DNA from 3 places in the Methylomonas sp. LWB genome. Region 2 is predicted to be linked to each of the others. Evidence: riboswitches for the same ligand, from Rfam matches in the RefSeq annotation. Region 2 holds a riboswitch; each other region holds the start of a gene.
What was found. A riboswitch is a leader RNA that binds a small molecule or an ion and turns the genes downstream of it on or off. The one in region 2 is predicted to bind cyclic di-GMP.
Positions count from the first base shown of each region.

Region 1: it holds a riboswitch for cyclic di-GMP, as region 2 does, so the genes downstream of both, BJL95_RS04885 (esterase-like activity of phytase family protein) here and BJL95_RS07855 (hypothetical protein) in region 2, are expected to answer to the same signal.
Region 3: it holds a riboswitch for cyclic di-GMP, as region 2 does, so the genes downstream of both, BJL95_RS16750 (hypothetical protein) here and BJL95_RS07855 (hypothetical protein) in region 2, are expected to answer to the same signal.

Region 1 covers NZ_MKMC01000009.1:85,675-92,072, reverse strand. Annotated here, with positions in the region: gene BJL95_RS04900 (DUF4347 domain-containing protein) at 1-206, opposite strand, end outside; gene BJL95_RS04895 (hypothetical protein) at 771-1,475, shown strand; gene BJL95_RS04890 (hypothetical protein) at 1,582-2,355, shown strand; gene BJL95_RS04885 (esterase-like activity of phytase family protein) at 2,868-4,346, opposite strand; cyclic di-GMP riboswitch class I at 4,384-4,462, opposite strand; gene BJL95_RS04880 (hypothetical protein) at 5,071-5,715, opposite strand; gene BJL95_RS04875 (hypothetical protein) at 6,078-6,398, shown strand, end outside.
Region 2 covers NZ_MKMC01000012.1:426,731-433,128, forward strand. Annotated here, with positions in the region: gene BJL95_RS07850 (TonB-dependent receptor) at 217-2,676, shown strand; cyclic di-GMP riboswitch class I at 2,744-2,823, shown strand; gene BJL95_RS07855 (hypothetical protein) at 2,933-3,703, shown strand; gene BJL95_RS07860 (hypothetical protein) at 3,799-4,635, shown strand; gene BJL95_RS07865 (VPLPA-CTERM sorting domain-containing protein) at 4,628-5,482, shown strand; gene BJL95_RS07870 (sialidase family protein) at 5,479-6,398, shown strand, end outside.
Region 3 covers NZ_MKMC01000045.1:96,586-102,983, reverse strand. Annotated here, with positions in the region: gene BJL95_RS16760 (PAS domain-containing protein) at 1-2,683, opposite strand, end outside; cyclic di-GMP riboswitch class I at 3,819-3,896, shown strand; gene BJL95_RS16750 (hypothetical protein) at 4,016-4,795, shown strand; gene BJL95_RS16745 (TetR/AcrR family transcriptional regulator) at 5,347-6,021, opposite strand; gene BJL95_RS16740 (VacJ family lipoprotein) at 6,184-6,398, shown strand, end outside.

The DNA of each region.
Region 1 (6,398 bases), on a different contig from region 2:
CCGCGCGAGTACGGACCGATCGCACTCAGCCGATCGTATCGAGCCAATGCCTTCGAAATTTGTTCCACCCCGTCGCTCGCGGCATCCAAAACAACGGTATCTATCATGCCCGCCAATTGCACGCACGGGGCTTGCCAACCGTCAATCCGCTCGTCGATAAAAGCAATTGGTTTAGCATCCGGATATTTAATGGCGGCGGTTTCCACGCACGGTCCTTTTTTTAGGTTTTAGGCTGAGGTTACTGGAATACGCGCTTCAATCCTGGCTTCGGCGCAACCAACACCACCCTTGCTCCGTGAACACCATAGGCCGCTTGCGAAGCCGCGAATCGAGATTAGATTCGAAACTGTGGCGTAACCAGGCAATAGTAAACGATAGCGCCGGTTGAATGCGAGTTAATAGGGCGGTCGTTATCGACTGTGGCATCGCCCTCCAAACGTAGTCTTTTCAATGGCGTTGCGGCCAAACGACATAACGACAACGAATCCCTCCGATGGGCTCGACCTTTTGATGGCAGATCATCCTTGAAGCAGGTCGTCGAAAAAATTCCAAAACTATTGTTGCTTGCGCGGCGCGAGATAACGTTATTTAAGGGCTAAATGAATAGATCGATCCGCTGGCGGATGCCCTATTCCGCGTCGCCCGATGTAATACCGAAGGTTTCATGCAACACGCCAAGCTCAATAACCGTAAAGTTTACAAGATAAATATTGACGCACTTTACATGCTAGAGCTAAGCTAACTACCAGCCAATTCAAGGAGGCTAACTTATGAATTCACGTTTCTTAAGCTTGTATCTGCTCTGCGCGATTGGCTGTACCGCGTCTTTTTCAACTTTTGCATCGCACACAGCTTGGACCGTATGGGAATCCATGAGCGTTGACAATGTCTCCGGCATCGCCAACGGCGAAATTTTTTTGGATGACAACCCGATTCTGATCACATTTACAGGTGAAGTGAACGGTGGAAGCCATCTTAATGGCGTATCGAACTATTGGCTCCCGCCGTCAACCTACACTAGTGGCGAAGTAGACAATCCTCCAGAGTACCAAGGCCGAATAGATTTCTGGGGAGGTAGCAATAACATCAACACAATCACGTTCTCCAAAACAGTTGCGAATCCGGTAATGGCGATCGTCAGCCTAGGTCAAATTTCCATTCCATCGTCTTTTGTATTCGACAAACCGTTCGTCCTGCTCAATCAAGGTAGCGGATTATTTGGCGGCAGCGACTCTTCCCTAACTCAACCTGCTGAAAATACACTGTATGGCCTGGAAGGGAACGGAATTATCCAATTTATCGGAAATTATACCGAGATCAGTTGGAGCAATCCCCTACATGAACAAGGCGTTGGGTGGACTGTCGGGGTAATTGCCACTCCGCTGCCAAATCCAGCGGCTTTAATGCTGTCGGGATTCGCACTAATAATTTTAATTCGTTCAAAGCCCTTCCTACCGGATCTGGCCAAAACCTAATCAAACTTGGTGACCGCGCATATTCCAGATAAACACGAACACTAACATCGCTTTGAAAACTGAAATTTAGCTGCACATCCAATGAATCCTACAAACGGAGTCCGTAATGAATCAACGCCTACTATCAGGTTTTCTCGGTTTCTTTTTATTTGGAGTCACCCCACTATCACTCGCCGCCACCTATAACCTGGTTTCTGACTTCGAGTTCCCAGATCAAAATGGTCCGTTCCAGTACGGGTACGCGGAAACCGCGACAAGCGCTTTTCAATTGCTCGACCAGCCAATGACCAGTTTGGAGGGTTTTAGCGGAGTCAATGGTTGGATTAGCTCGAACTATGCGAATCAGGAGCCGTTTCCGCAAGTTTCGGTAAATTCCACGGATTCAACCTACTACGCGGGGACCCATTACGTGGCACCTCACGCGGTCTACATGCATCCAGGCGGTTATTTTTCTCCCATCGACTTTGCGATATTGCGGTTTGTCGCGCCTTCTGACGGCAACTATCGAGTACAGGGGGAGTTTTTTAGCGTGGATTTCGGAACCAAGTCTGTCGGAGTAACCGTCAATTCGTCCGCCGGTAATTACAGCATGGAAGCGATACTGGGCGCTTATACCGGCTATTTGAACGGCACCCCGTTCCGCTTCGATTTTACTCGGGATTTAAACGCGGGCGATACCGTGGACTTTTCGGTTGGCCGTTACGACGTAAACCCTACCGGCGATCCCATCGGACTGCGCGGAACCATTTCAACAGTCCCGTTAATGCCGTCTGCAAGCTTATTCTTGTTCGGATTAGCGTCAATGAACGTAACGCGCTTAATAGGTGGTCGAACCCGACAATCAAACTTAACCGTTTTACCGGCAATGAGTTTGAGATAACAAGATCGCATCGGTATCTATCCGACACATCTTCCCACAAGAAAACACGAAACCCCGAAGATTTTGCGTCTTCGGGGTTCGTTGGTATCTCTCGGTATTTTGATTCTACGAATCAATAAAGGTCTTTACGACCGGGTGCAAAATATAAGTTGAAGACACTGTCGCAAACCTCCTCGTCATCTAGACAAATAAAGATCGTTAACGGAATCGCTGTATCGTTCTAGTCCCTTGGTTTTTAGTGTAGTTCAGTCTTGTCAAAAATCTACAAATTTCCGCGCGAAGCGATCACCCCCTTGCCCGATCAGTGCTTCGTATGGCATTGGTATTGGAAACGTAGGGTACGCACCGCATACCGCATGATCTCCGCCACCACGATGAGCTTCTAAAAGTACGCGGTGCGTACCCTACGGCCTTGACCGTTCATCCTGAACCTGTCCAAACCCTAGATGAAGGCACGCCCTCTGATAAAATCAAAGCCAACGGGTATTTAAATACCGGGTTAATAATTGATATCAGCAGCGGTTTTTACGCACCGAACGACCTACAAAGCCCATCAACGCGCTACCGAACAACCAAACCGCTCCGGGTACCGGCACGGCTGAGAATTGCTGAGCCTGATAGTTAAGCTCGGAATCGGCGAACGCAAACACATAAAACTGGTTGGTGCCGGCAACGTTAGGCAAAAAGTCGTTGTCGTTGGCGACGAACAAGGTGTGATACAGCACGCCGCCATCGGTAATGTCCCTACCGAAGGACACGCCTTCGAGTTTGGCCGGAATCTTGTCGCTGCTGATACCGTTGGCATTCAGGGATTTCACGACATCCAAGAACAGCGTCTTCGGCACCGCAGTGGCTTGTAAAGCGGCGGTACTACCTGAAAATGCGGAAATGTCGGTAGCCCCGCTAAGGTCGATTTTAAACAATTGCTTGACCGCCGCGCTGTCGCCATTGCCCAGGCCGCTACCGTCGCGCTCGTCCACCAAAAACTCGTGGTCGTTGATCGCAACGATTTCGCTGACGCCGGAACCCGTTGTCAATTGATAGGCATATTCATGGGTTGCGCCGGTGGCGATGTCGATGGTCACGATGCGGTCGATGCCGGACTTTTTGCCGTCCTGCAACAAAGGAGCCTGCATGATGCCGACCAAGGTTTTGCCGTCCGGGGTCAATGCTAGACCTTCCATGCCTTTGTTATCGACGCGGCCGCTGGTGTTGCTTTCTTCGGTTTTGCCAACCGGACTCAATTTCGCCACATCCAAATTGGCCGGCAGGTTGAAGACGCGAATGCGTTGGCCGGTCGCGCGGTCGAATTGATAAACATAAGGACCGTATTCATCGGAAATAAACACGCTTTTGCCGTCGTTGGAAACGCGAACGCCTTCCGGATCGAAGCGGGCGTTGCTGGCGTTGGCGGAAGAAGCATCGGGAATGCCGGTCAATGGATTGGCGGAACCGAAGTTATCCGATCTGCCGGTGAAATAGTAGGTGTTATTCGCCGCGTTCAGAGCCGGCGCGCCATTGCCGACCGGCGTGACACCGTCGATTTGCTTGCCGATGCCTGCGCCATAATTCAAAGCGGTGGCACTGGACAGCAATGTGGTCGATACCAATTTAGGCGACAAATTGTATGCCAAGCCGGTGCCGGAATGGTTGGCGCTCAAGTCCAAACTCAAGGTTTGAAATCTGGAAATGTACGAAACGGTATCGTCCAAACCGCTGTTGTACGCGACCGCATTCGGGCCGCGATCCGGCGTGGCGATGAAAATATTGCCGCCGGCATAAGCCAATCCGGAGCCTATGCCGCCCAAATAATTCGCGGCAACCCCGTTTTCCAGGGTGCCGGTCAAGCCCGATAAATCGGCGTTCAGGCCCGCACCGCTGCCGGACAGGCTGCCGATGGCGATCAGGTCGCCGGAAGCGATCGACGCACTGGCGGCGGTGGAAAAAGCGGCGGCCGCGATGGCGGCGGCTAATAATGACTTCGTTAACATCGGGGTCTCCGTTAGTGTCTTAGTGAGAGTTGCTCAGCATGGCAACTCGGCTATCGCGACAAAACGGACCCGTGGTTTTCCGTCCCCATCTCGCGATGGGTTTGGCTTTAACATCGAGCTATTTTGATAATTACATATTGCAAAGCGATGACAACAAGCCAACATCCGCCTCTACCTTTGATTCGTCGCCGATCGGTTCTGGCGGCCTCGGTGAAATCGAGGCGTATTCGATTGACGGGAGATTGGTTTGATCCTAAAAAGGGCAGTTGGTGTGTATTGCGGGCCGTTCGTGCTGAGCAACGTCGAAGCATGGACGGCTCGCAATACACTTGCCAAACGGGTGAATGAAAAATCCCGCGCGCCCTTCGACAAACTCAGGACGAACGGAATTTTTCATCGCCAAACTGCTCTTTTTAGGTTGATAGCCTCATTGGAATCGAGGTTTCGGCGTTCAGCCATCGGTTGCGGAGGGTTTCCGGCGACTTGAAAGTCATTTTGCCGACCGCCAACCGGGGTTTGATGATCGGATGCCCCCTCCATTTGCCGAAGGTTGGTTTGGTAGGCCTGCAAGCTCGATTACATCGAGACCACATTCGATTTGCGCGGCTTGGTTTTTGGCGGCGGGACGCTTACGTCGCAGCTCAATCCGTGAACCAGCGACAATATGCCGCACATAAAAAAGCCGGCATTACCGCCGGCTTTTTGAGGCGAGCAATGCGTAAGCCTAGGCTTTCATCAAACGGCGGCGTTGCACACCCAATACGCCCAACAAACCGGTCAGGAACGCCCACGCGGCGCCCGGCAACGGTACAGCGGCGGGCACGATGGGCGACACGCTCAAGCTACCGGCATACGTACCGCCATTAGAGGCCAACCCTTGCACTTTCAAGAAGTAATTGCCCGCGCCGATTACTGGGACGTTGTTCAACGTAATGGTATTGAACGTCGTCAACAATGCTTGATAAAACGACGGGAAACCGGGGATCGGCAAAGAAACCAAAGTCGGCGCGGACGCGCTCGAGAAAGAACTCAACGAACCGGTCGCAACGAGAGCAGCGGACGAATCCAGCAACTCGACGCTAGCGCTGGCGATGCCAGTGGTACTGGTCACCAACGGCGACGCAAAATCGCTAGTCAAGCTGACCACGGTTTGAATAGATTGAAAGCTCAAGGCGCCGGACAAGTTGTAGGCGCTATAGGCGTTGTCGATCGCAAAGCTGTAAACGTCCTGAAACGAACTATCCGCAACCGACTGGTTGATCACGGTTGCCGAGGCCGGCGTTAAAACGGTACTCGCTTGGACCGTCGATACGCTGGATGTGGATAGTACGACAAAGCCGGCCAGCAGAAGTGATTTTACGACTTGCATGAGATTTAACTCCTGAATGATTAAACTTGCGTCACAGTTTACGGAGTCGGTAAAGCAAGCAACATTAGACCAAAGTACATTCAGGTAAGCCACGTATTACAGGCCGAACCCACCTACCTGCGATCCGCGCAACCCAATCGCGGCCGGCCGACCCAGACCATGTCGAATTGCTTTTCGCGTTTGCCACGACATTAGCACCTCCTCCGCTATACTCCGTGTCGAGTCCACGGAATTCGTCATTTTTGAACAACGCCCAGCATTGTTTCGCGGCGTTTTCTGTCCAAAACATCTAACGCCCACTATTTCCCTAGGCTCATTTCAAAACGGCAAACGCCAAATTCTTTCTAAACTCGGAGGTTATGATGTCCAGCGAATTGATTAAAGGAGAACTACTCCCAGACCAACAAGAAGCCGTATTAAAACTGATAGGAGACATACAGGCCCAGCTACCGTTTTTAATCGACTTATCGATAGAAGATAGAAAGGGGCTGCCTAAAATGGGCGGCAAGAGCCGAGCCTTCGTCGATCAAGGCCTGGCATTGGCCACGCAAAACACAGGTATTCTGCCGCGTATCTTCGATCTGGACGAATACCGCGCCGATGTCGAAATGGTCAGAAATCTGGAACCCCTGATGATGGCTATGAGACAACTGATGAAAAAAATGAAAGATACTTTTTTAGCG
Region 2 (6,398 bases):
GCTTGCCGCTGGGCGCGCCCCACGCCCGATCACCACGATTACGTTCCCGCTTGCACTTAAGCCACGACTGCAATGTTTCGAATAGTGAGTCGGCGAAATCCTGTTCATCTTGGCGCTTGTGTTGCTCTCGGATATTTTTTTGTTTTTTTCGTAGTCGATTTTCTCGCTCGAACGACTTCCTTATTGAAGACAGTCATTGTCAAAATAGGAAGACGTTTGAAACACCGACCCGCACCCAGCCGCCGCTACCACTCAGACCAAGTCGCCACGCCGGCCACAGGCGTCGACAAAGTCGCGTTGCTGTGCGTGGTCACTTCACTGAGCGGCGCGATGGTTTGGATACCGGTTTTGGCCGAGCCGGTCGGATTCGACTACAACATACCCGCTCAGTCGTTGAACGACGCGCTGATCGAGTTCGCCGCCAAGTCGAACCTTGAATTGGTATTTCCGGTTGACGACTTGCGCGGCCTGAGCGCTCCCGCACTGAAGGGACGCATGAGCGTGGAACAAGGGCTACGCATCCTATTGCAAAACAGCCGGTTGACATTCCGCTTTCTGGACGCCCGTACGATCACGCTCGAGACCGGGGAGCGCCCCACCAACCCGCGACGGGCTCCGGTTGCGTTGCCGCCAGTCACGGTCATCGGCAAACCGATTGCCGAACCGGCCGACGATGCCTTGTATATCCTAGACCGAATGCAGAGCGCCACATTGACCGACACGCCGGTGCGACGGATTCCGCAAACAGTCGCCGGCGTTACCCGCGACCTGCTGGACGACCAGCAAGCCGTCACGGTCAGCGAGGCCTTAAGCAACGTCAGTGGCGTGGTGGCGCGCAATCCCTTGTATTCGCCGGTCCTGGAAGGGACGCTCATTCGCGGCTTTCCCTCCGAGCAACTGCTGGACGGCTTTACCCAGTATTACAATCCCGGCGACCGGGAAAGCACGATTAACGTCGCCAGCCTGGAGGTGCTAAAGGGCAGCAACGCCCTGCTCTACGCCGGCGGCTCGGGCGCCCCGGTCGGCGGTGTCGTGAATTTGATTTCTAAGCAAGCTCGGCCCGAGGCTTTCGGCGAATTCGGCTTCCGAACGGGATCTCACGACTACTTTCAACCGAATTTCGATATCAATCAGCCTTTGCATAGCCGGGTTTGGCTGCGGATGACCGGTGAATTTACCGATGCCGGCAACCGCGTCGATGCGGTCGAGACCCAGCGTTACAACTTGAATCCGGCCCTGACCTTCACCGACAACCATCGTAACAAGCTTACCTTGCGCGGGAAATTGTCGCATTGGCGGCAAACCGAGTATCAAGGCTTGCCGGCCACCGGCACGTTAGCCGGCCGATTTCGGCTCCCACCGGACCGCTTTATCGGCCCGGCCGATGCGCCCCAAAGCCGTTCGGACAGCCAAGCGATTTGGGGCGAGTTCGAGCATCGTTGGGATAAGCACTGGACGATCACGCTGAAAAGCCGGGTGTCTCGAGCCAGTTTCGATCAGCGGGTGCAAACGCTATTCGGCGACGATGGCTTTATAGCCGATCGGCCGCTGAGCGCATTGGGAGCGTCGGCATGGGGGCTGGTTAACGCCGAGCTGTATCAACGCCAACGCGAGTTCAGCGTGCTCGGCTATCTGACCGGAAAGTTCGCCTCGGAAAACAGCGAGCACACGTTGGTCATCGGTGCCGACCGCGGCGAACTCGACGATATTGGCTTCGTCGGCGCCGATTTGGCGAATACCGGTTTGGTGGATCTTGCCCAACCCAACTTCGGGTTAAGGTATGCCGTCCCCGAACCGGCGCAGCCAAACCAGTTTATCGGTAATCTGACCTACGGCGGCTATCTGCAATGGCAGGGCAGTTTTTACAATCGGCTACATTTGCTGGCCGGCTTGCGTAGAGGGAAGGTGTCCATCGATTTTCGAAACACCGCGAGCGGCCGCTCGACCAGCACCGACGCCGAGAAATGGTTGCCCCGGTTGGGCGTCGCCGTCGACATCGGTTCAGCCTGGACCTGGTTTGCCGGTTACAGCGAAGGTATGCGCGGCCAGCCCTTCGTCGAGTTTGCCGATACGCCGTTGCCGGAATTGGCGCGCCACGTCGAGACCGGTTTGAAATTCGATATCGACGGTACTTGGCGCGGCCAACTTGCCGTGTACCGAATCGACCGCGAACGGGTGGCGGTGCCGGATGGTAGCGACGCCTTGCTACGCTCGACCGCCTCCGGCGGTCAAAGCGCCGAGGGCGCGGAAGCGGACTTGAATTGGCGGTTATCGGAAGGGCTGGATTTGCTTGGCAATTATGCGTACACGTTGGCGCGCTACCAGGACGATAAAGCCGGCGTTCCGGCCGGTAACCGTTTGCCTCAGGTGCCCGATCAGGCCGGGCGGCTGTGGTTGAATTACCAACTGCCGGCGTCCTTGCTGCCCGGTTGGCGAATCGGGGTTGGCGTGAATTTAAGCGCGGGCGCCTATTTATCCAAGGACAACCGCTTCAAGACCTCCGGCTACCACTGTGTGGACGCCAGTCTGGGGTACGAAACGTCGGCATGGAAATTGGCGGCCACCGTCAAAAACCTTAGCGGCGAACATTATTATCGACCTTTCGATTATTTCGACGGCCGGGTCGCACCCGGCGCGGATACCGAACTGTATTTCAACATCGCGTACCGCTATTAGGTCGCCTGAACACACGGAGCTGAAGGACGGATCACTTAAGGAACTAGAGTGAAGCCGCCGGGACCGGCGGCAAAAACGCCACATCCGCCGCGAGACGGAGCCGGAAAACCACGGATCTTTGGACCAAAAGACCGCCGGGTTGCCCGTACTGCCATGTTCGCTTCCAGCGCCGGACCGAAAACTCGGTCCGGCGTTACGGGAAACGTGCGCCTTGCGGCCAGACATTTTCATTATTTCGACCCTTTAAGGACATGCCATGACACAAAAACACAGTTACCGATTGCAACTAGCCACCGCCGGTGCTCTTTCCATCGCGATGTTGGGCGGATTTCTCGCGCCTGCCAGCGCTGAAGCCGCGCTCGTTACCGGCAGCGTCGGCATTTCAATCGACAACGCGGCGTTAGCCGCCGTCACCGGTGGTTGGCGGATCGATAGCTTCTTTGATGCCAGCTACAACCAGATCGCCATTACCGCCGATACCGTCGGCGGCGTTGCATCGGCCATCGACATGACGCTACCGATCAACACCAATCTCACCACGACCAGTTACGCCGCCGTCAACCGCACGCTACAAGCGACCACGATGGAGGTCGGTAACACCGCCAGCGGCCAAATCGGTCTCAGCGGCGGCATGCGCATGTCGGTACCCGGCACCAGTAGCGGCTCATTGACACCTTACGATTTTCGTCTGCAAAAAATCGGCGGCGTCTGGAATCTGGTGACTTACGACCAATTTTTCTCGGGCACCACCTTTTTGCAACTGACCAATACCAGCGAAACCGTGAACGCCGGCGGCGAACTGACCTTGAGTGGCGACCTGATTTTTGGAAACGGCAGCAATAAGTATCCCAGCCCGTTCGGCCTGACCTGGGGATCGTTCCTGGGGATTTTCGCCACCAATGCGGTCGTCGGCAGCCTCTCGATGAACCTTCCGGCGGCGGTACCCGTGCCAACCGCCGTCTGGTTGTTCGGTAGCGGTCTGATCGGCTTGATCGGTGCGACGCGCCGCAAGGAGCTGACGGCTTAAGCCAGCCTTTCGCTGCTTCGATCAGTTCTGTACTCACCGCCGCGACAGACTGTGCTGGCGCGGCGCTTGCTCACCGTTTTTTTACAGGAATCGCGATGCCTATTTTGCCTTTTTACCGAATCCGCCTCGGACTACCCTTGGTTGCCGCGTTGGCGCTGTCGCCGAATGCGATGGCCTTGGTTCTAAACGCGCCGAACTCCGGCACGTTTACGATGAATCTGGACACTGTCGCGCTGGCACCTTACGCCGGTGGCTATTACCTCAGCACATATTGGGACGCGGTGGCGGCCGACCCGACCGATCCCGCCAATAGTGGCGGCGGCCTGGTCGGCCAAGTCGCTACCGCCGAAATTCCGGCGCTGAACCAAACCTTCGCGATTACCGCGATCGACGGCGATATTGCCGGTCAAGCCGCGCAACGCTTTCAACAAGCCACATCGGCCGACTTTCACATCGATACCGAAAATCTGGCCGGCGGCACCGCCGGTCAAGTCGGTTTGGCGGGCGTCCAAGGCTTCTTCGCGCCAAACTACCCACCCAACGGCGCCGGCTTGGTCAACGGTGATTTCGCGGTACGTTTCGATGCCGCTCGCCAAAACCATGGTGGCAGCGGTTGGTATCTGGACAACAACATTTATTTCACGATGGCGGTTTACGACCTCAGCAACCTTAGTATTAGCTGGATCGATGCCGATAACTGGCAATTTAGCGGCGATCTGGCGATGTCGCCGGAAAATGCCGGCATGCTGATGGGCAGCGCACTGACCGATGTCGGCGACTTTTGTTTAGGCACGGGCAGCTTTGCCGGATGCGGTCAAGTGAGCGCGGTTCCGCTACCCGGTGCCATTTGGTTGTTCGGCACTGGCTTGGCGGTTCTGGGTGGCAAGGGCCGCCGAATGGCCATATTCGGTTCGGAGGCTAGCCATGTTTAAGCGCATCGAGCAGTCAGTAGCGCGCTGGTATAGCGCGGCGGCGATAGCCGCGTTGAGCGCCAGCATGCCGGCGCTGGCCAACGCAACCGCGCTGCACGCCGATTTGGGCGGCACGTTTACGACCCAATACGACCGAGAGGCCTTGGCGGTGCTGGTGGGCGGCAGCTCCAGCGCGCCCGGTGAGTTTCTGGTCGCTTACTTCGACACGACGCAATCCGACTACACCCAGTTCAGCGATTCCTACTTCTATCTCGGCAATACCAGCAGAACCGAAATTCCGGCGGTGAATCTGGTTCACGACATCACGCCGATCAGTGCCGTCAATCCGAGTGGTCAGGCCCAAAATCGCTACGTAAAAGCGACGACGCCCAATTTCGCCATCGATAGCGAAACTCTGACCGGAACCGGTAGCCTGGGCATGACCGGCGTGGAATTGTTTCGCGGCAACTACAACGGTTCGCTGGTGACTGGCGACTTCAGCTTGCGTTACAGCGTCGCCAACCGGCAAGCCGCTTGGGACGACTTGAGACAGGCCGGAACGCCGGGCGGCTGGTACCTGCAAAACAACATCAGCTTTAGCATGGTGTTGTTCGATTTGGCGAATTTGAGTCTGATAATCGCCGACGCCAATAACTGGCAATTGAGCGGCGACTTGTTGATGAGCCCGGAGAATGCCGATTTTTTAGGCGGTGCCCGCCAAGCCGATGTCGGTGACTTTTGTTTGGGTGTCGGCAGTTTCGCCGGTTGCGGTCAAGTGGCCGCCGTGCCGGTGCCGGCGGCGGTTTGGTTGTTCGGCACGGGATTGATTGGCTTGACCGGCATCCGCCGGCGTGGAGTCAAACGATGACCGGCGGCCGTCTCGATCCGATCACGGCCGCGTGCTTGCTGCTACTGGGCGCGCAAGCGCCGCTGGCAAATGCAAACGCCGTGACTTACCAACAGTTCGTTAGTGTGCAAATGAACGTCGATGCCGGCGGCCGCAATGTTACCGGCGACGCCGCGCACGAGCCGACCATCGCCCAAGACCCGAATAACCCCAAACGATTGGTCGCCGGCTGGAAGCAGTTTACGACGGTCGCGTCCGGTAACCGCCAAGGTGGTTGGGCTTACAGCGACGACGGCGGGCTATCCTGGCATTTCCCCGGCGTTGTCACGCCGGGCGAACAGCGCACCAATATCATGGTGGACGTCGATTCGGCCGGCGATTTCTACTATCAAAACCTCCACTACGATGCAACCGGCAGCTACGCTCAAGACGTTCAGGTCCTTAAGTCCACGGACGGCGGCATCAGCTGGGGCGTACCGATCCACGCTTACGGCGAAGGCGCCGATAAAGGCCGGATCGGCATCGATCGCAGCGGCACCTCCAGCGACGGCCACGTCTATCTGGTCTGGCGCGAGGGCCTGGACGACCGCCGTTTTACGCGTTCCAGCAATGGGGGCATCAGCTTCGAGGCGCCGGTCGCCATTCCGGAGAGTCCGGCGTTCGGCACGATCGCGGTGGGCCCCGCGGGTCAAACCTATGTCAGCGGCCGTAGCGAGGATGGCGAACTGGTCGGCGCCAAATTGGTATTCGGCAAGTATCTGTTGGCGACCTCGCTGAATGCCCGCGATCCCGGCGCGTTGCCGAGCTTCACGACTCACTCCGTCGATATGGGCGGCTCGCCGGTGATGTTCCAGTTTCAGAACAATCCCAATCAATACGGTCCGCCGGGAGATCTCCAAGTAAATGTCGATCAATCCGACGGGCCGCTGCGCGGCAA
Region 3 (6,398 bases), on a different contig from region 2:
TCAAATTAATGATGATTTGACGAATGCGGGCTTCATCGGCCTTGATATAGCGCGGGAACTCGGATGACTGATCCAGGGTCAGCGACAAGCCTTTTTCCCGAGCGCGGAGTTGCATCATTTCAGTGACTTCCCGCACTAGCCCGCCTAAATCGAAGGCGGTGGTTTCCAGTTGCAGCCGTCCGGCTTCGATCTTGGCGACTTCCAGTACGTCGTTGATCAGGGTCAAGAGATGTTCGCCGCTGCGGTTGACGATATCGAGGTTTTCGCGCTGGTGTTCGGTTAGATGCGGATCGCGGCGCATGATATTGGAGAATCCGAGTATGGCATTCATCGGTGTGCGTAGTTCATGGCTCATATTGGCCAGGAATATGCTTTTGGCCTTGTTAGCGGCTTCGGCGGCATCTCGTGCTAACAACAGTTCCGAGGTCCGTTGCCGAACGGTATCCTCCAACCGGTCCTTGTAGCTCAACAACTCAGTCTCTGCCTGTTTGCGCTCGGTAATATCCAATGAGGTGCCGATAAAACGCACCGGTCGCCCATCCTCGTCGAAATAAGGCTCGCCGCGTTCATGGATGTGTTTCACGCGGCCATCCGGGAATAGCAGTCTGTGCTCGACCTGATACACGCTCTTATCGATGATCGCCTGGTTATAGGCTAATGTCACCTTGTCTCGGTCTTCGGGGTGCACCGTCGCTAAGAATGCGGCAAACGTCGCTTCAAATTGCGTCTTGTCGATCTCCCAAATACGGAATATTTCGTCGCTCCAAATCAACACATCGTTGATCATATCCACATCCCAGCTACCAATGTGGCCAATACGTTGCGCCTCTTCCAGCGCCGACTGACTACGTTGCATCGCTTCCTGGATCCGCTTGCGCTCGGTAATGTCCATGTTGGTGCCAATCATGCGCAGAGGCTTGCCTTCGCTATTCTGTATCGTCTGCGAGTCCGCCTTGATATAGCGGCAGGAGCCATCCGGATGAATGATGCGGAATTCAGGCGAGTACTCGCGCTCGCCCCGCAGGGCGGCCTGAATTTCTCCGTCTATATACGCCTTGTCCTCCGGATGAATGGTCCGTATCCAAGCGTCGTAATCGCCACTGAAGCCGCCTCGTTGAATACCGTAGAGTTGGTACATTGAGTCATCCCACACCAACTCGTTCTTGACGATATCCCAGTCCCATATGCCGATCTTGGCGACGCGTGTGGCCAGTTGCAAGCGCTCGGACGAAAGACTCAAAGCTTCGTCGGCCAGCTTACGCTCGGTGATGTCTATCGCCACGCCATCCCACACCGTTAGATCATTGACCAATCTGGGTCGGGAATTTATCTGAAACCAACGGTTTGTTCCATTAGCATGCAAAAACGGCAGTTCGATTGAGAAATCGCTTAATCTCCTGGCGCTGTCTGCTTCCGCTTCCTCAAGCAAAACCTTATATTGCGGGTCTAATTGAGTTAATAGCAATGCGGAATGCTTCAGAACTTGTTCCGCTTTTAGTCCATGCGCCTTTTCAACGCCGGCGCTGATAAATTTAAATTCATGCTCGCCATCCGTGGAGATTGTATATTGAAAAATATAGCCATTGGGTAAGTTGTTACCAATGGAACGCAGTTGCTCTTCATTGGATTTAACGATTTGCAAAAGGTGAAAAGTCGAAACTTTCTCATTTTTTAACTTAATGTTCAGTATTTTTATTCTAACAGTCGTTACCAGCAATGCCAGTACAATGGCGCCGAATACAATAATTTGCCAAGAATATTGCTTCAAAAAATCCAGCAGGGTGATTCGATCGACGCGATCGTACGGAGGGGCGTGTATTGCATGTAAAAGTTCGTACACCGGGGAATAATTGGCAGGCAGATCAAAGCCGCCAATAGTTAGCTTATCGATTAACTCCCGGTTGTTGTTCATGGAGAGCAGCGTGCTCACCAAATCGCGTTTTAACTGTGGGTCGATATTGCTGACGGACACTAGCGGCCACTCCGGGTACAATATCGTCGAATGTCGATAAGGGTAGCCGGGAGAATTCATGGCATGAATGATTTTAACGCGATTGAGATCGACTTTATTCTCCTCGGCCATATGCTCCAAAATACCGGAGCGGATAAACCCAACCTCCGCTCTGCCGGCGAGCACTTCTTCAACGACTTTATCCTGCGGCATGCCGGTAAAAACGATATCTTTCGGATTAGGTAAATCTAAGCCCTCCGCCTTAAACAGGTATAGCTGCGCCTGGTAACCCCCCAGCGAATCTTCAAAAACGGCTGCTATTTTGCGGTTTTTAATGTCGGCTAAAGAGTTAATATCCGTATGATCCTGAGTCGTGAATATGATGCCGCCAAAACTACTTAAACTGTAACTAGCTTCGCGATTAATTAAAGTTGCCAGCGGCTGAGTTAAGTTGAATTTATGCGAAAGCAATACATAATGCGAAGGGTTGGTCAACACAAACTCAAAACGGTTTTCTCCTATCGCCCGTACAAGTCCCGGATAATCGAGTACTTTTACCTCAAAATGATAACGTGGAAGCGATTTTGTCAAATATTCGGCCAAGTTATTCCATCTCGCTTGTTCCTGTGGGATGGGCCGAGGGGATAACATCCCGATGGTTACAAGCTCTTCTGCCGAAATAGCGGTGCAAAAAAGCAGTATGAAAAAAAATGAAATGACTTTTGCCGACATATTCTGTTTATAGGTATACGAGAGCTCAAGGAAATTGAATATGTTTATAAGCGTCTAGTAAAAATTTAACCGGAATTCGTGCTCCCAGTCGTCTAAACGCCACCGATTGCGCATAAGCGCTTTTTATCGGTCGTCCGGGCCGTGAGCTCATTATTTTGCGCGGTCTACTGTCGAATTTTCCTCAAAAACCCCGGCATTTCGGTTCACCGTCGCATGTTCTAGCTATTTGGCCGCTAATCGGGAACCGCAGATCGGCAGGGAAGGCGAGTGCTTTGATCGCGTCGCGTTCGTCGCGCTTATCCGCCCATCGACCACCGCTTTGATGTTGATGATGTCCAGGCATGTCCCACCAAGGCCAACGAGGAATACGAGGTGAATTCCGTTTTTAACGCCGTCGGTTTGAAGCTGGCCATGACCAGTACGGTTCAAGGAGCCAATGGTAATTGTCCTATATATATCGTTCTGATTACTCATAAGCCTCGGTCAATTTGAACAAACGCCCTGACTGCCATGGCGGAGTATTGGCCTCCGCGATAAAAAAACCTGATCATCATAGTCTTTGCAGATCGAATAGGTGGTTGAATCGATGCCAACACTCGGCTAGATGGCACGGCGAATCTTTGGGCTTGGATCGCCAGAAGCCACACCGTCAGAGGCCGTTTGGTACCTTCAAACAGCGTCCCTGTTGGTCAGTGGCGCTGGGTGATGACAGGCCGTACATTGACAAAGTTTGCGGGTCTTGACCACTACAAACCACCATAACTTGGGTATTGAAAACCGGCGGTCATCGTGCCTGAAATAGGGTTTCGGCGTACTGGGCATCGGTAGTTTACAGCTTCAGAAAATCCATCAAATCGAAGCCTTTTTGAAATTGGATCGGGTTCTTCTTAATGTCAGGATCCTGCAGTCGGACTAATACTTTCATCGGACTTATCGGAGGCTTCTAAGTTGTTGAGGCTCATCGATAATCAGCTTGGACTATGGCATATGCCGCAACAATTAATTAGAACTGTGTCAAATCCCGTAGAGCCGACGGTCGAATGAATTAACAGGGGTTTTTGGTTTTTAATAAGTATATGAAATTTATAGTGATTGTTCTTTGGTCTTTTTATTGCTTTCCAGTAAGTGCTCTATTTTGAGCGCTAGCCAAACCTGTCGCGAGGCAGGGCCGGAAAGCCACGGGTCTTGTAGGCAAGATAGCCGGGTTGCTGTGTCACGGGTAGGGATGCCGGGAAAGACTGCTTTTGCCTTGAAGAGGGTTAAAGCAAGTGACGCACACACAGTTGAGAAGTTTATCCATTCAACCCTTCTTTTTTGAAACAAGGTAATTAAATGAATTTGGAAATTAACGCAATACGCAAAACTAAACTCGCGGGATTGGCTATGATGTTGGCCGCCGCGACTCTGGCCCCGCAAACCGCTAGCGCGGCCCTAGTCTCAGGAACAGCGACCATCTCGCTAAACGGTGTTTGGAACTCGGCGTTTCTCGCTTCAGGATGGGCTCCGACGACTTTTTTCGATTCGTCCTTTAATAACACGATGATAAGCGGCTCTCTCGCCGGCGGAACCGCGATTAGCGGCTTTACCGGTGCTTTCGAGGCACCGATTAACACCAATACGACGACGATCGTCATCGGTGGTTTCGGTACCGCCGGCACCATTCAGGCGACGACGATGGATACCAGCAATTCCTCGGTCGGGGTTATCGGCCTTAGCGGCGCCTTCCGGTTTACCGCTCCTTCGCTGTCAACCTATCTGTCGTCCGAGGATTGGACGTTGCAAAAAATCGGCGGTACGTGGAACCTAGTGGACCACTCACCCGGCTTTCCGGACAACACCTTATTCCAACTGGTAAACGTCGTCGATAATCTGGCGACGACCGGTATGCTTGACGGCGACCTGCAGTTCTTGCCGGATCCGGCCCATCAAGCGGGTGGCTTTTCCTACTCGGGCTTTTTGGGTGCTACCGGAGCAAAACTCAGCACGACTATAGGTCATCTGAGCATCGCGCCGGTCGCGGCGGTACCTCTGCCAGCCGCGGCATGGTTGTTTGGCACCGCTTTGTTGAGTTTGTTCGGTATCAACCGCCGCAAAAACAGCATCAGCGCCTAAGTCGTTCATGGAATACGGCGTGGATTTAGCGCTAGATTGCCGCACGATGAGGCTTGCGGTATTCAAGATTAGAATTATTCCTATCGTTCTTGAAATTCATACATTGACCACTGTTGTAGTAGCGGCGTAAACGTTGCGAGAGCACGTCCATGCTTCCCCCTGAGCAGGATTTGGGCCAGGGGGTTGTTTTTTAGCGCTATCCTCCGTTTAAACCTTTTCGAAGATTTCTGATTTGATGGGCCCCTGCTTCAACTAAATGTCACAACCCTGTCAAATCAAACCAACTTAACCCAAATTTTAAGGGTCTCGCGCGGTGTTAGCGGAGAGGCTTTCCACGGCGCCCGACGCAAGATCGTGCCGCCATTGCCAAGGCGTTTATATCCAAAAGGACGTATATCGCCAAAATGGTCTACAACCAGACGACTCGGGTAATGCCGGACGGCCCGACGGATAGTGCCTCTAGGCGAATTTATGGTTGGGAGCGTAAGAATGTTTAGCGCCCGCGTTACATCCACCAACAAGCGGCCGTGCCAATCGCCGAGACCCTATGCTTAGTTATTTTGGTCGCGCTCCGGGCCGTACGCTCTCATGAAAACGTCGACGGCGCGTTCGACCACGCCTTCGATCAAATCCGGCGTCAGTTCGTGCAGGATATTCAGCAACCAGGGTTCGAAGATCTCCGACTCCAGCAAACCGTGAAAATGCGCGGCCACCAGCTTCGGATCGGCCGGGCGCAGTCGACCCGCCGCGATGACTTCGCCAAAATACTGCTCTAAATATTTCATGCCTAATCCCGGCCCGCGTTCGTAATACAGACGACCGATTTGGCCCTTGCCGGATTCGGCAACAATCATGCGTTTTAACGCTAGCCGTTGCGGCGTGAAAAACACGCTCAATATTCGCTCGCCAAGCCGCTTTAAGGTGAAGGCTACATCTTCCGACGGTTGAAGCAGGGCGAGGGTCGAGCGAATTTCGTCGGGATCGAAATTGGTTTGTTCGCCGACGTAGATCGAGTGCATCTGATCCAAATGTTGATCTGCGGACGCTTCTATCAATTCCACGAATAATTCGTTTTTGGCACTGAAGTAGCTATACAAAGTTGCTTTCGATACGCCCGCCAGAGCGGCAATGTCCGCCATCGTGGCCCGTTCGAATCCCAATTTCTCGAAGGTGGTTTTTGCCGCATCCAAAATCGCTTGGCGACGCGCCGGGCTTTTCTTTCTCAAGTTCGACTCCTTAACTAGACCAATCGGTATATTTTTGTTTGACAAGCGCGCGGGGTCAAGCCTAATCTTAACTATACCGTTTAGTTTAGTTATTATTCAAAATCGCTGGTAAACGGTTGTAGCTCTTAAGCGGGGTTTTTACCAACTATTACACAGGCTTATATGAATATGCGAGTTGAGTTTGCTAGAACACTGATCTTGAACGGCACGTTCGCCTTGTTGAGCGCCTGCGCCGCCACGCCAGCGACGGATCCGAGAGATCCTTACGAAAACTACAATCGAAAAGTCCAGTCGTTCAACGACGGACTGGACGATTACTTGATGAAACCGGCGGCGGAGGCGTACCGGTCGGTGACGCCGGACTTCGCTAACCGCGG